Regions from separate parts of the Paenibacillus sp. JT22N1 genome, predicted to be linked through region 2. Evidence: riboswitches for the same ligand, from Rfam matches in the RefSeq annotation. Region 2 holds a riboswitch; the other holds the start of a gene.
What was found. A riboswitch is a leader RNA that binds a small molecule or an ion and turns the genes downstream of it on or off. The one in region 2 is predicted to bind cyclic di-GMP.

Region 1: it holds a riboswitch for cyclic di-GMP, as region 2 does, so the genes downstream of both, AC58UU_RS31835 (pyridoxal phosphate-dependent decarboxylase family protein) here and AC58UU_RS01610 (hypothetical protein) in region 2, are expected to answer to the same signal.

The regions. Positions count from the first base shown of each region.
Region 1 covers NZ_JCAUAW010000022.1:53,180-60,934, forward strand. Annotated here, with positions in the region: gene AC58UU_RS31830 (methyl-accepting chemotaxis protein) at 1-1,205, opposite strand, end outside; gene AC58UU_RS31835 (pyridoxal phosphate-dependent decarboxylase family protein) at 1,213-2,883, opposite strand; cyclic di-GMP riboswitch class I at 2,979-3,064, opposite strand; gene AC58UU_RS31840 (ABC transporter ATP-binding protein) at 3,413-5,215, opposite strand; gene AC58UU_RS31845 (ABC transporter ATP-binding protein) at 5,199-6,953, opposite strand; gene AC58UU_RS31850 (YrzA family protein) at 7,138-7,344, shown strand.
Region 2 covers NZ_JCAUAW010000001.1:347,084-354,838, forward strand. Annotated here, with positions in the region: gene AC58UU_RS01590 (esterase-like activity of phytase family protein) at 1-470, shown strand, start outside; gene AC58UU_RS01595 (TIGR01777 family oxidoreductase) at 525-1,409, opposite strand; gene AC58UU_RS01600 (UCP032817 domain-containing protein) at 1,521-2,516, shown strand; gene AC58UU_RS01605 (MDR family MFS transporter) at 2,750-3,973, shown strand; cyclic di-GMP riboswitch class I at 4,085-4,179, shown strand; gene AC58UU_RS01610 (hypothetical protein) at 4,282-4,587, shown strand; gene AC58UU_RS01615 (exopolyphosphatase) at 4,724-5,638, shown strand; gene gloA2 (SMU1112c/YaeR family gloxylase I-like metalloprotein) at 5,714-6,109, shown strand; gene AC58UU_RS01625 (hypothetical protein) at 6,099-6,227, shown strand; gene AC58UU_RS01630 (THUMP domain-containing class I SAM-dependent RNA methyltransferase) at 6,300-7,451, opposite strand; gene AC58UU_RS01635 (O-methyltransferase) at 7,587-7,755, shown strand, end outside.

The DNA of each region.
Region 1 (7,755 bases), on a different contig from region 2:
ATTTCGGTGATGATATGGATAATTTCCCCGATTTCCTTCGAACGGTTTCCTAGCTGCTGCGCGGCTTCTTGGGAATGCTTCATCTCTTTCTGAATCACATTCATCTGATGTAATGTCTTCTCAACAAGCTGCTGACCGTCTGCAGATTGTGCACCAACCTTATGGGCCATTTCCTGCATCTCTTTGACTTCCGATGTTACCTCTGATAATTCCGAATTGATCTCAACGATTGATGAAGTACTCTCTGTAATGGAAGAAACAACTTCAGCAACCCCTTCGTTCATACTGTTCATAGAAACGGCAACCTGCCCAGCACTTGCACTGGATTCGTCCGCAGACTGATATAAATGTGCGCTCGTATTGGTAATGAGGTTGGATGAAGAAAATATTTGGCGGATCAAAGAATCTAAATTCTGACGCATTTCGTTAAAAGCATTTGCCAATTTACCGATCTCATCCACTCGATGGATAGAGACTTGTGCAGACAAATCTCCCGCAGCAACCTTCTCTGTTACACGCATCAGTTGGATGACCGGTCTCGTCACACTCCGACTTATGAAATAGGCTATTAGACCGCCTAAGACTATAACGATTAAGGTAATCGTAAAGGTTGTCCATAACAATTCTTGCTTCGTTTTGGGAACGACCGAAGCATCTAAATCAATGCCAACAATTCCGACGTTTTCGCCTTTAGCGTTTTTGAGAGGGACAAAGACCGATTTATGTATACCAAATTCGTCCTTGTAAATCTCACTGATCGTTAGTTTGTCATCCTTGATCGCATTGTTCATCTCTGGCGTAAAAGGATACTCGGTGCCGAAATCTTCATCAACGCCAGTTAAAATGACGATTTGATCTTTATTTTGAACTTTCTGTAAGACATAAACATTTTCAAGAGAGTCTTGCTTTTTAAATTGTTCAAACTGCTGTTTAATTTTGGTATAGGCCGGTTTATCTTTGCCTGTAATTTCATCTGCATGTTCGGGAATAGAAGTCATATATTTCGAAACATTTTCAATATTTGTGGTTAATCTTAGAACGAATTGATCCTCAAGCTTCGTAGTTAAACTTTTACTGGCCAAATAGGAAGAGACCGAGAAGGCTGCGCATACGAATAGCAACAGCAGTAAAATACTGCTCGTCATCTTCACCGCGATTTGTCCTCTGAACCAGTTTATTATTTTATTTGGAGCATGCTTTGCCACTTTTCAATTACCTCCTGCTTAATATCGATGTTTCGGAATATTTCTCATAGACTTGCGCTACTGTTTCCTTCAAATATTGAATAATTTCATGCACATGTTTTGTCTCCGTATAAGGGGAGATGACAAAAATCTTTGTCGCGTACAGAGCAATAGAATTAGCATCCTTCGTTTGAACAAGCAGATGCTTTTTGGTGTCGCCAAAAAATATGCGGTCGCGATGATTCCCAAGCATTTCGAATAAACGTTCGTTAAATTTATTATTCCGCTCAATTTCCTTAAGGGTACACTTGCCCGAAATTTCATCCTGAAAATGCGGACTGCCTTCCGGATATATACGAAATAGTGTAATGATGCCCGGATTGTCGTTATTAACGATTTCAGCTTGAGGGATTTCTTGGCGCAGCGCTTCCCGGAAAGCGAGATTAACCTCAACGAACTGAGCTAGCAATTGCTGATACCCTTGAATGCCGAATGCAAGCAGAGCGCTGTATATACTGATGGAGCTTGCCATGCGCGAGCACTCCAACGTATACCCAGTATGATACTGTCCGTATCCCCGATGTCCGACATAGGGGGTTTCATCCGGATGCAGATCCATAAGTCTTAAATCGGCGGCATCCTTGACCAGAAATAGGCTTGTCAGGTAAGGGGTTTGCCCTAGCTTTTGAAAATCGAAGCAAAGCGAGTCGGCCAAATGCAAATGCCTCATCTTGCTTTGGATAGAAATTAAAGCCTGAGTGACATCTTTCTTTAATTCCAGTGGATTGGCGGTGAAATCATAGTCATTAAAGAAAGCAAAGAATGCACCTAAAGCAGAGTCTGCATGAATATGAGGTCTAAGCAACCCATGATGAACGGCTGCCTTGTTAGACACAGCATAAATTTGTTCCAAATCGTCAATCCCCATGGCATCCGTTGTTCCTGTCGTAGCTACAATGTAAATCGGGATTCCGCCTCGTGCGATCACTTCTTCCATTTTAACTCTCAGATCATTCACATCCATGGAGCTGTCAGCATTCGTGCGAACTCTGATCAATCTATCGCTCCCTATGCCCGATGCCTCCATAGATTTAAACAAGCTGTAGTGAGCGGCTTCGGAACAAAAAGCATACAAGTTGTCGGGAACACCTTTTTGCAATGCGTCCGGAACGAATTTCGCGATCGCTATCCTGAGACCTGAGAATACAGCTCCTTGTCCGCCCCATGTCGTATACCCGCCGCTTTTCAGCGCATCATAGCCTATTAATTTGGACATCATGCTGATGACTCTTACTTCAGCTTCAGCTCCGGCTGGGCCGTATACATCCCATAAATTGTTGCCATTAACCAAAAATGCCGCGATCATGCCCATAATCCCCGGGATGCTTGCCATCGGCAAAATATTCGTTAAAAAATATTTCGTATGATAAGGATGATCATGCAGCAATTTCAATAGCTCTGTATTAACTTCCTCTAGGGGGACGCTGCCAATAGGAATGGAGCTATCTCGAATAAGATTGTTATAGAAAGTCCCTGTTCGGTTTTTCTCGCCCTTGAGATTGACGCCGTCCGGGTTTTTAAGATCATCCACTCCAGTTACTAATTGTTCAATGAGTCGCAAAACCGTTTGACGCGTTTGTTGGTTGCCATCCTCACTAGGGAATAATTGCTGTACATTCGTTAGTCTTTTCTCTCTCATTAATTTCTCTCCTATCGATAGAATTGCGTTAAGAAAATGTTCACAAAAAAAAAGGAGAAACATGGGCATAAATGCCCCTATTCCACCAATTGCTACAATGCAACTGGCTGACATATCCTTGTTGGATGTAGTCCCTCTAGCTTTGCGTCCCTATTTTTCAATAGGTTTGCCATTATAAAGTTGTAGGTGAAAATTCCCATGTTCGACAATAATCGACAGCAAACTTTACAATTTTATACATTAGTATAGTATAGTAAACTAAAATAAACAACACAATTTTCCATTATTGTTTGTTAAGTAATTATATTGTAACTAAATTGCTTTTTTAACATTTTCTCTGACCGATGGTAAAATAGGATCAGATATCTCTTTACTAAACATTTATACCAATCAATTTATGCAATAAAACGATAGAAACTTTAGGCATCCTTCTAGGACTTTTATCACGCATAAAAAAAGCTTCGTCACGACTTCCTGACTAGGAGTCCGACAAAGCTAATTTTTACACCCTCAGTTGGGCGCATTCATACTATGAAATGGTTTGTGCAGCATCCATATTCCCCTGTGAATGCAGATATAATTGCTCGTAATAGCCACGGAGCGCAAGTAATTGAACGTGGTTCCCTTCTTCAACAATTTTCCCCTGACTCATCACAATGATGCGGTTGGCATGCATAATAGTCGAGATGCGATGCGCGATAACAAGTGTCGTTCTTCCCTCGGCTACAACCTGCAGCGCGGATTGAATCAACTGCTCCGTTTGTGAATCCAAATTCGCTGTAGCTTCATCTAGAATCAGTACTTTCGGCTGGAATACGATAATTCTTGCGAACGAGATCAGTTGTCTCTCGCCTGCGGAAAGCCCGCTTCCTCTCTCGGATATGCGTGTCTCATAACCATCCTTCATTCGTGAAATGAGATTGTCTGCCCCAACCATCCGGCATGCCTCTATCACTTCCTCACGTGTTATGGTTTCATCGAACATCCGGACATTGTCCAAAATGCTGCCTGCGTATAAGTACGGTTCCTGCTGTACGAGTCCAACCATACGATGTAGCACGGCCTGCGGGATATCTCGAAGATCCGTGCCATCAATGCGGATACTTCCCTCCTGTACATCATAAAAGCGGCAAAGCAGACTAATCAGCGAGCTTTTACCAGCACCCGTCGTCCCCACGATACCGATCATTTCGCCGGGTTCAATATGAAGCTCTAGATCCTCAATAACAGCCGTATCCTTCAAATAACCGAAATGAACATGATTGAAATGAATGTCCCCCTTCACGTCGGATAACGAGGGTGACAACACGCCTTCCTTATCCTTAACTTCCGGTTGAATGGAGAAGATATTCCAAATTCGATTTACAGACACCGTCGTAGATTGAAGGGTATTCCACTGCTGAGTAATGTTATTAATCGGTTGAAAAAACTGCCGGATATAAGTTATAAAAGCATACAATACACCGAATTCAATCGTTTTATCGAAAACGGCAATACCGCCAATCCAAGTAATAAAGGCCACCGATAAATTACCCAAAATATCAAAGGAACGATTGAACAAAACATTGGTACGAATTTCTCTCAAATTAGCTCGAAAATACCCAAGATTCCGCTCAGTGAAGCGATTCATCTGTTCCTTCTCTTGATGAAAAGCTTGAATGAGATGCATCCCAGATAAATTCTCAGCGGCAAAAGCAACCATTTGAGACAGCTGCGTCCTCGAGAGCTGATAGGTTTTGCGCATATATCTGCGAAAGCTAACCGCTATAATCACAATGATAGGGATCACGATCATGCTGTACATCGTTAGCTGTGGGTCCAGATGATACATCAGCACGATGATGAATACGAGTGTCATGCCATCGCGTACCAAACTAAGAAGAACCTGTGTAAAAAACTGATTCAGCGTTTCCGTGTCACTAGAAACATGCGTAATCAGGCTGCCGCTTGGCGTCCGGTCATAATAAGACATCGACTGCTTAAAGATGTGCTCGAACAAATCCTTGCGTATTTTAGCGACGATGCTTTGGCCGGCAAACTGCAATAAATTGTTCTGCAGATAACTGAAGAATAGACTGCTGATAGATAGACCTGCATAGAATAAGCAAATGAGCAGCAGGGAGCGATAGTCATTTTTCCCAATCATCAAATTATCATCAATCGCGATCTTAACCAGATACGGCTGAAACAAATCGGCTGCTATCCCAAGTAACGCGCAAAATAAAACAGCAGCAAAAGTAAACCTATGCGGTTTGGCATAACCGGATAAAGAACGAAAGGAAGATCGCGTCTTCTGCCGCTCCTCATTGCTTTTGTTACTCCGTTTGGGCATCGTCGCTACCTCCCTCTTGTATCGCATGAAGCTCGGCGTACAAGCCTTCTTGTGCAATTAGCTCTTCGTGCGTGCCGCGCTGCACAATCCTGCCTTCGTGAAGTACGATAATCTCATCCGTATGCTTCAACGCGGAGATTCGATGTGCGATCCAAATGGTCGTTTTGTTCAATCGCTCTTTGCGGATCGTATCAATGATGTGCCTCTCCGTCACAGAGTCTACAGCGCTTACACTATCATCTAGAATCATTAAAGGAGAATCCTTAATGATCCCTCTGGCTAAGCTTGTTCGTTGACGCTGCCCACCCGATAAGGTGACACCGCGCTCACCCAGCTTCGTCTCAAACTTTTCAGGAAATGACGTAATGCTGGAGAGGATTTGTGCTTTCTTGGCAGCACGCTCAACCTGTTCTAAGGGTGATTCTCTTTTATAAAAGGCGATGTTATCGCGGATGGTCGTGCTAAACAAGAACCCCTCTTGCGGAACATAAGCGATTTGATTTCTCAGGCTTTCTAATGTCACATCGCGAATATCCGTATCCCCGATCCATACCGTTCCCTCCGGTGGGTCGTATATTCTAAGCATTAGCTTCACCAAGGTCGATTTACCACTGCCTGTTTTCCCGATAATGCCAATAGATTTACCAGGTTCAATCGTTAACGTTATGTCATGAAGCACTTCGTCTTCGTCATCTGGATAGGCAAAAGACAAGTGTTCAATCCGAATTCCCTCGTGATCGAGGTCGGATATTTGCGCAAGCTCGTTTTGCACAATTTCGGATTTCAAATCGAGCAGTTCATTCATTCGTTCAAGCGAAGCTCGAGAGCGCTGCATGGCATTAATGACGCGACCAATTTGCTGTAAAGGGTTTACCATCATCCGTATGTATAGCGTTAATTCAACGAAATGGCCAATCGTAATCCGCCCTTGAATGGTCAAATAGCCCCCAAAAGCAATCGCGATGATCAGCGATATTGCGCCCAGAAACGGAATAAGTGCTTCAAATAAGGAAGATAGCCGAACCAATCTCAATTGGTTGTCGCGAATCCGATCTACCGTATCGCTGAATCTACGAACCATAATCGGTTCCACCGCAAATTTCTTGGCTACCCGTATGCCTCCGAATTGCTCCTCGGCCGACTCCGTCATTTTGCCTAATGCTTCTTGTACCTGTAAAGAATGCTTTTTAATAATAGGCTGAAATCGAACGGTTAGAACAGGAATGAGCAATAAGGGCAAAATACAGATGATAATTAGATAAAGCGGGATCGAACTGAACAGCATCATTAGAATGACAGCCGTGATCAAAATCGCGGAGTTTACCACGTGGTTAATCCCCATGGATATCGATTCTCGAATGACAGTTACGTCATTCATCACATAACTCAGCAGCTTACCAACGCCGTTCTTCGAGTAAAATGTTGCGCCCAACTGTGTGAAATGGTTAAACAAGCGGTTTCTTGAAACAAACTCGAAGCGTCTTCCGTTACGCATGATCATGTACTGACCAATGGCTGCTAAAACACCGAATGTAACGCCAATCATCAGCAGCTTTAGACTGTAGTCAACAATTAGCGTTTTGTTCAAAAGTCCTTGCTGCAGCTGGTCTGTAAACATGCCTAGCAGCTTGGGGTAATACGAGTGAACAATGTTACCTAAAGAAATGGACAATGCGGCTACAGCGTACAACGGCCATTTCTCTTTGAAGAAATCAACCAATAACCGTGTAGACTTCAAAACGACATCACTTCCTACTACAAGTTTGTCTAGCAAATGAGGTATTCCCGATCCATCTGAACATGCGGTCATGTATCCCCTTACAGTATACGCCTAATCAGATGTACTTCCTATATCAGATATTGACGTTATAATAAGAGAAGTTGTCTTAACTTTACAACTTAGCTTAGGGAGGAGTAAGATCATGGACTTTATTTTGGACCGCATAGATAATAAAATCGAGTTTTTTCAAGCTTATGATATGAAAACGCTGGAACGGCAAATCAACGAGCAAATCGATAACAACAAAGCTTTACTGCTGGACGTCTTCGCGATTCAGCATCACATTGTGTTCGACCCGAACGCGGGTAAAATGCTGTACAGCGCAGTTGTGCATTTTAAGGTGAAGTAATTAAAAATAGCCTGGGGCTAAGCCTCAGGTCTATCGGACTCTGGGCGCACGTATTTTCGATAAATAGCGCATCGTAGTTCCTTTTGAAACTTTAAGACTTCTTCCCAAAACTCAAAACATGCATTATATGACTAGATAAACGATTATCACTGACTCTGGACTAGAGTGTTTTCCAGCCCAAAGTAGCTCTAAAGCAGGAATGAAGGCATAATTGTTGCACAACATACAACATCTTCCGTTTACCAAGAAGAAATTAAGGAAATTGTTGTACGCGTACAACTTGTGTTCCAAATCCCCTCTAATGTAAGTAATATTGCGTAAAAAAAACCTTCAGATCCACTTTAATAGTGGTGTCGAAGGTTTTTTTGCTTAAATTTCGGGATTTCCTCACTTGGTGTTGCGCTTGGTGCT
Region 2 (7,755 bases):
GTGAGTATGTTTATGTGGCTGAGCAAGCTGGCATGTTCGTCAAAGTGAATCAAAAAGATATCGTGATCAGTGATCTCTCCGCACTATCCAGTGATGTGCTGCTCGTTGATGAGCGTGATAAGAATGCTGGTGCTGACGCACAGCTGAAACGAATTTACAAATCGGATTTCTCTAAGGCTACGAATATTTTAGGAAAAGATACAAGCAAAAACCTGGAAAGCCTTTCCGTTCAGCAGCTCAAAGACCAAGGTATTCAACCAGTTAGTAAAGAATTGATTGTGGATATTGCTAAACTAGGATACCCATATGAGAAGATTGAAGGCTTGACGGTTGTTGACAAAAATACAATTGCGATTGTAAACGACAATGACTTCGGCATTAGCTATGATGATAAAGGCGTATTAACACTAACAAGCGCGCCAACTCAATTACAACTTATTCAAGTTTCAGACGACTTATCCACGAAATAAATTAAACGAAAACCCAGCTCATCGAGGCGCACTCGGTGGTCTGGGTTTTATTATTTAAACAATATCAGTGAGGGCTTTGTCTACGAAAGAATACTTAAACGTAAAACCATGCTCTAATAATGCGCGAGGGAGCACCTTCTGACCTTCCAAAAGCAGCGTAGATAACTCACCGAAAACCATTTTTAAAATAAAAGCAGGAAGCGGGAATAGATTAGGTCTTCGCATCGCTTTCGCTAATGCCCGTCCAAACTCCCTATTGGTGACCGGATTTGGAGCTGTCGCATTAACAGGGCCGATAATGGCTTCGTTCTGAATGCAAAAATCAATAAGCCTCACCATATCATCGATGTGAATCCAGGAGAGCCATTGCTTACCGTTGCCTATGGGACCGCCAACACCAAGCTTATAAGGCAATGCCATTTTTGGGAACGCGCCTTCCTTGCCATCTAGAACAAGTCCAACGCGGACTTTTACGATGCGTGTTCCCTGTATCTGATCAGCCGCGCCTTCCCACTGTTCGACTACCTTCGATAAGAAATCGACAGGGCGGTGCGGACTTCTTTCGTCAAAGGTTTCGGTTTCTGAGGTACCGTAAACGGACATTCCTGAAGCATTAACAACGACTTTCGGTTTCACTTCCATGCGTGCTACAAGCTGAGCCACTTGCTCAGCCGCTTTTAGACGAGACCCAACGATTCGTTCTTTGGCTGCAGCTGTCCAACGCTGATTAATCGACTCCCCAGCTAAATTTACTATGGCATCCAGTCCTGCGAAGGCACTCGAATCCGTCTTTAGTTGATCCCAAGTGACGGTGCGTACATGCTCGACAACAGCTCTGGGTGAACGTGAAATATTGATGACTTCATGACCTTGCTGCTGCAAATGAACTATCAATCGTTTGCCAATAAACCCGCTGCCACCGGTTACTGCTATTTTCATCTTTCAGCACCTCCATTCTATTATTATAGAGCCTAAATACAATGTTTTCCAACCGACGTTATTCTTCTCTTTACATTACTGTGTTATATTGGAAATAGGGAGGGATGCCATATGTTCCGTTTTTTATTCCGAAAATCACCCAAACCGTCCAAGAGAAGTCGTGTAGGGATATCCAAACCGGACTTTCGAGCTTCAGAACTACCCCAAGGGCTTGGTTTGCTAGAAGGTGTTCCGTTAGAACGTATCGTTACTAAGCTGAATAGTGCACTTCCACTAGATTATGTAGAAAGACTCCAATATCGCGTAAAAGCTGGGAATCCTTCCATGTCCGATGACGAGTTTGCTTGTAAATGGTTTGAATTAAAACGATTTTTCCTGATGAATCTCATCTTAAAAAGAACTCCGATGTTTAGCAGCGAAATCGATGAAATTTGGCATGAGATGCTGATGTTTACGAGAGAATATCAGCGGTTCGGGGATCAATTCGCTGGTGGTGTTATTCATCATTCACCTGAACGTGAACCGAAGCAAATGCCGGGTGAACGTGCATGGTTCGATTGGGTATATGCGCACTTGTTCGAGTTCGCTCCAACGAGTTCGCGTTGCTGGAACGGATTTTTCCGCAATCCGCTGGATGAGCAGCGAACAGATTTGCTTCGCAAAGCCAATGAAGAAGAAATCGCCGAGCAATGGTTCGATATGGAGCAGGCGAAGCGATATCCAGAAGTTGCAGAGGCGATCCGCATACTAATCACGCAGGCGATTAACGAAGCCAGACATTCAGCGAACAGCCGCAGGTTTGAGGATACAGGCTGGAAGGATTCATTAACAAACCCGAACAACATGGTGTATATGGCAGGAGCTATGATGTTCTTCTCCATTCAGGATAATGATAACTATACAAGCGGGATAGACTCTCAGTGGCCTCTGAATGAACAGAATCCAAAAGATAAGCATAGTAACTGTTCTTCCTCAGGTTGTGGGGGTTCTGGAGGCAGTAGTGATAGTTCTGGAGATCAAGGCGGTGGCGGAAGCAGTTGCAGCTCCGGCTCAGGGTCTTCTTGCTCGTCAGGGTCGAGCTGCGGATCTGGTTGCGGCAGCAGTTAACATAAGCCGTGGAAGCAGCATTCCATTCAGGAATCGCATGACCTCGACTTGGCTTCATGTGGGGAAAGCGACGAATGGACACAATGAACATAATAGACACGCTCTTTTGCACTCTCCGTCGGAGAGTGTTTTTTATTTTGGAGACACATATCGTCATTTTTCGTGTATAATTGGAATTCGGTGTCGATTTCTTGACCTGCGGTAAATTAAACAGCGATAGGAGTCATCTCAAATTGAATCGATTACGTGGTTTTCTAAATTCTTATCATCCCATTGTACATACGTTAATTCTTGGAACCGTTATGGCTAGAGCTGCGTCCTCCATGAGTTTGCCTTTTCTAGCGATTTATTTAGCCAGACATACGTCGATGAGTGCGGTGATGATCGGAATTGTCATTGGAATGGGTTCTTTGGCTGGGACCGTAGGCGGTTTTATAGGGGGCACCTTATCGGACCGATTCGGAAGGCGCATTATTATGCTAGCAGCTCTTTTCGGCTGGGCGTTCGTCTTCTTAGGCTTCGGCATGGTTAAATTACCAATCCTGTTTATGCTGCTCAATATGCTTAACGGCTTGTGCCGATCCTTTTATGAGCCCGTATCGCAGGCGTTGATGGCAGACCTCACAGAACCTGCGAAGCGACTTAAAGTATTTTCGATGCGGTATATGGCTATTAATCTTGGTGTTGCAGTCGGACCACTTTTGGGTGCCTTTTTCGCTACGATGAACGGTGCGCTGCCTTTTCTCATCACAGGAATCATTTATTTTATTTATGCGGTCACCCTTTACACACTGCTCATCGCTTTTGGCATCAAGAAAATAGAGGGTGAGAAGAAATCTTCAGTTACCTTTGGTTCTGCTGTGCGAGTGATTCGCAGTGATATGACTTTTCGCTTGTATATCCTAGGTGGCATTATTGGTGCTATCGGATACTCCCAGGTGATGGTGACACTTTCGCAATATTTGGAGCAGAGTTTTGTCGATGGCGTGAAAATGTTTGCGATCTTGATGAGTGTGAATGCGATTGTGGTCATTGCCATGCAGATTCCACTTACGCGTTTAGCCGAAAAGTACACGCCAGTCGTTGCAATTGTAATTGGCAACCTAATGTTTGCGTTAGGGGATGTCGGCTTTGCATTTTCTCACTCGCTGGTATGGCTAATTATTTCGATGGGTATTTTCACCCTTGGCGAGATTCTCAATTACCCCGCTGCCAATATGTTGATTGACAAATTAGCTCCCGAGCATATGCGTGGCACGTATTTTGGCGCTCAAACATTAACGAACATTGGCCACTTTATTGGACCTTGGGTAGGTGGGTTCTTGCTCGTTTCTTATGGTGGAAATACGTTGTATGTTCTTATGGCTGTTCTTACGATTGCGGGATCCATTTTCTATTGGAAAGGCACAAATCGTCAAATGTTGCTGAAAAATACGTCGAAAAAAGAAATTTTTTGAAAAATAATGCAAAATTAGTTCTTAGGAACTATTCGATTTCAAAACGACTTCCCGTATCCTTGAGAGTGTACATATTTATTACTCTTTGCTCTCCAGATATGTAGCAAGACATCTCGACAAAGGCAAAACTGGCGAAAGCCAGTGACGCAAAGCTAAAGGGGCTTCCTTGTCCTGCAAACCGGACTCGCAGCCAGCCAGCCGCCGAACGATTGGGTATCAACATCAGAACCCCTCCGATCGGTTCACTATGGTGGGGTTTTTCTCTGTCATAACAAATTAATGTGAAAATAAAAGGAGGATCCAGCAGCATGCAATCAGAAGGAATACTACAAGAAGAACAAAAAGTGACTTCGCTATGTGGTAATCATGTTGCCCGTTTGGTGCCTTCCTCGGATGGACCAAAGCTCATGATTAATCGGGAAGTATACGCGTTAAATGAAGCTTGTTGGGATGTTGAAATGTTTCATGGGAGAAACAATAGCATCTTGATTTTCTACTGGAAGGGCGAGGTTAAGCTTTCTGTAAAAATGCCGCCGATGTCGCAAATTGAAGCATTTTTGACAAGACTTTATCAATGTTTATCTTCCAAATTAAGAACGGTACAGCCTATATAGGCGTACCGTTTTTTTTATTTCCAGCTGAAAGGGATTTACAAAGACAAAATGATTGTCACAAATTGACACGAGCTGATATAATGAATGTCGTAGGTTTTAGTAGTGCTTTGGAACTATTATTAGGGGGATACATAGCATGAGATTGATCACACGTTCGGATTTTGATGGCTTAGTATGCGCGATGCTTTTCAAAAAGTTAAACATGGTGGATGAAATGAAATTCGTCCATCCCAAAGATATGCAGGACGGTTTGGTTGAGGTTTCGGAAAACGACATTTTGGCCAATGTCCCTTATGTAGCGGGTTGTGGTTTGTGGTTCGATCATCATTCCAGTGAACTTGAGCGGATGGGCGAAAAGGTTGAATTCAAAGGGGAAACCCTAATCGCGCCAAGTGCGGCACGTGTTGTTTATGATTACTATGGAGGGCGTGAGACCTTCGGCGATATCGATGATATTATGCGTGGGGTGGATAAAGCGGATTCTGCACAGTTCAGCAAAGAAGATATTTTGAATCCAAGCGGATGGGATTTATTATCTTTTATCATGGATGCTCGAACGGGGTTAGGACGTTATCGCGACTATCGGATTAGTAATTATCAATTGATGGAAGATCTTGTGGAGCACTGTGCAACGATGTCCGTTCATGAGATTATGGAATTGCCGGATGTGAAAGAGCGTGTGGCGCGATATTTTGAATTAGATGCTTTATATCGTGATATGCTTCAAACCTATACGCGGACGGAAGGGAATGTTATTATTACCGACCTTCGTGATGTGGAAACCATCTATCCAGGGAACCGTTTCATGGTGTATGCCCTTTATCCGGAGCAAAATATCTCGATTTGGATCGTCGATGGCCGAAATAAACAAAACTGCGTCTTTGCTTGTGGTCACAGTATTGTGAATCGCTCGTCGAAAACGAATATTGGTAACTTGATGCTCCAAAATGGTGGAGGCGGTCATCATGCAGCTGGTACTTGCCAAGTTGAATATGTGCAAGCTGAGGAAGTTTTGAAGAAAATTGTTGAAACGATGAGAACAGACGGATAAAATAAGTGAAACGGACCTCAGGATGGGAGTTCCCGGAATGCGGTTTTTCAATAAATGGGGACAGGGGGGAATGGAGTGGAGTTAGAACAAATTCATCATGTGGCGATCATTAGCTCCAATTATGAGCGATCGAAACACTTCTATGTCGATTTACTTGGATTAACGGTCATACACGAGACGTATCGTGCAGAACGTGACTCCTATAAGTTGGATCTGCGCATCGGGAAGAGCGAGCAGCAGATCGAGTTGTTTTCATTTCCGAACCCTCCGCTGCGAGTTAACCAGCCTGAGGCAAGGGGTCTTAGGCATTTGGCTTTTGTCGTGCCGAATATGGAACAAAGCGTTAAAGAACTTGAGAGCAAGGGGATTGCGGTAGAACCGGTGCGGATTGATCCTATTACTGGTGATCAATATACTTTTTTTGCAGATCCGGATGGGCTGCCCTTGGAGTTGGTGGAACATGCGAAATGATCGCGAAGAAAGGACAGAACAGGAGCCGAAGCTGCGGTTTGCCAAAGGCTGCCTATGGAGCATTCTTGTGTCCATTCCCATATGGGCATTATTGATTTGGTTTTTGTTTATTAAATAAAATCCCTCACTAGCTTGGTCTGACCGCTGCATGCATGCAGTTCGGTCGGATGAGCCATGAGGGATTTTTATTTCACTTGTCCGTTTGTCTGCGCGGGGGCAATGGTCCAAGATACTGGAACAGGTTACACTCGATTCGTCCATTAAATAGTTTGCGCTTCTTATCCGCGCGGCGATTCATATAGTGCTCGAGCTGTGTGCTCGGGCTTAAGATGAACATGCTCCATGAAGGCATGGGAGCTGTGAGTGCACCGAGCTGGCGCAGCGCCACCTCTACATCCTGCGCTTCACCAAGCCGCTCTCCATAGGGTGGGTTGGTGATCAAGCAGCCGTAGTCGCCGCGAGGTCGGGCCTTAGCCACTGGTTCCACGAGCAGCTTGAACTGCTTCGTCAAGCCAGCGGCCTTCGCGGCAGCCTCAGCCACTTCGATGGCAGAGGGATCGATGTCACTGCCGATGATGTTCAGCGGAACATCATCTTTAACCGCGTCGAAGGCCTCGTCGCGAGCCTTGTCCCACAGCTTACGTGGGATATTACCCCACGCCTCGCTAGGGAAGCTACGCCGCAGTCCTGGCGCGATGTTCCATCCGATCATAGCTGCCTCGATCGGGATCGTTCCAGACCCGCAGAACGGGTCGTAGAGCGGTCTGTCGACCTTCCAACGGCTGAGGAGGATCATTGCAGCCGCCATGGTCTCCTTAAGCGGAGCTTCGGTCACGAGCTTACGGTAGCCGCGCTTGTGCAGGCTGGCGCCGGTCGTGTCTATCGTTAGCGTTGCAATATCGTTCAGGAGTGCGACTTCGATCACGTAGCGTGCCCCGTTCTCAGGGAACCACTCTGTTCCGTAGCGAAGCTTCAGCTTCTCCACGACGGCTTTCTTCACGATTCCTTGGCAAGCGGGAACGCTAGATAATTGTGACTTATGGGAACGCCCTTCCACAGGGAATTCGGCATCGTTCGGAATCCAGTCCGGCCAAGCAAGCGCTTTGGTGCCTTCGAAAAGCTCATCGAAAGTCACGGCCTTAAATTGGCCCATGTTTACCAAGATGCGATCGGCGGTTCTGAGCCAAAGGTTGGTGCGGCAGATGGCCAGCTCGTCGCCAAGAAAACGGACACGCCCATTCTCGACAGTCACCTCGTTGTAGCCAAGATCACGGATTTCGCGAGCAACGATGGCCTCAAGTCCCATTGGGCAAGTTGCGATTAATTCAATTTGTTGTGGCATGTTTAAATTCCTTCCATCCGGGTTGTGCATCGCTCATAAAACTCATACAATTAACAAGTATAGGACAAATAGGTTACACTTACAAACGAAACACGCAAAGTAGATGCTTTGATGCTTTTCTAAGGAGGATAAAACATGGAAACCATAACAGCCGAGAGCTATATGGAGGGTTTATACGAAGAAGATACAGTACTAGAGCGAGTTAAGGAAGTCATTCGCACCCATAATATGCCCGAAATATCGATTGCACCTGGATACGGCCGATTGCTTACTATGCTGGTCACGATGATTGGCGCAACGAAGG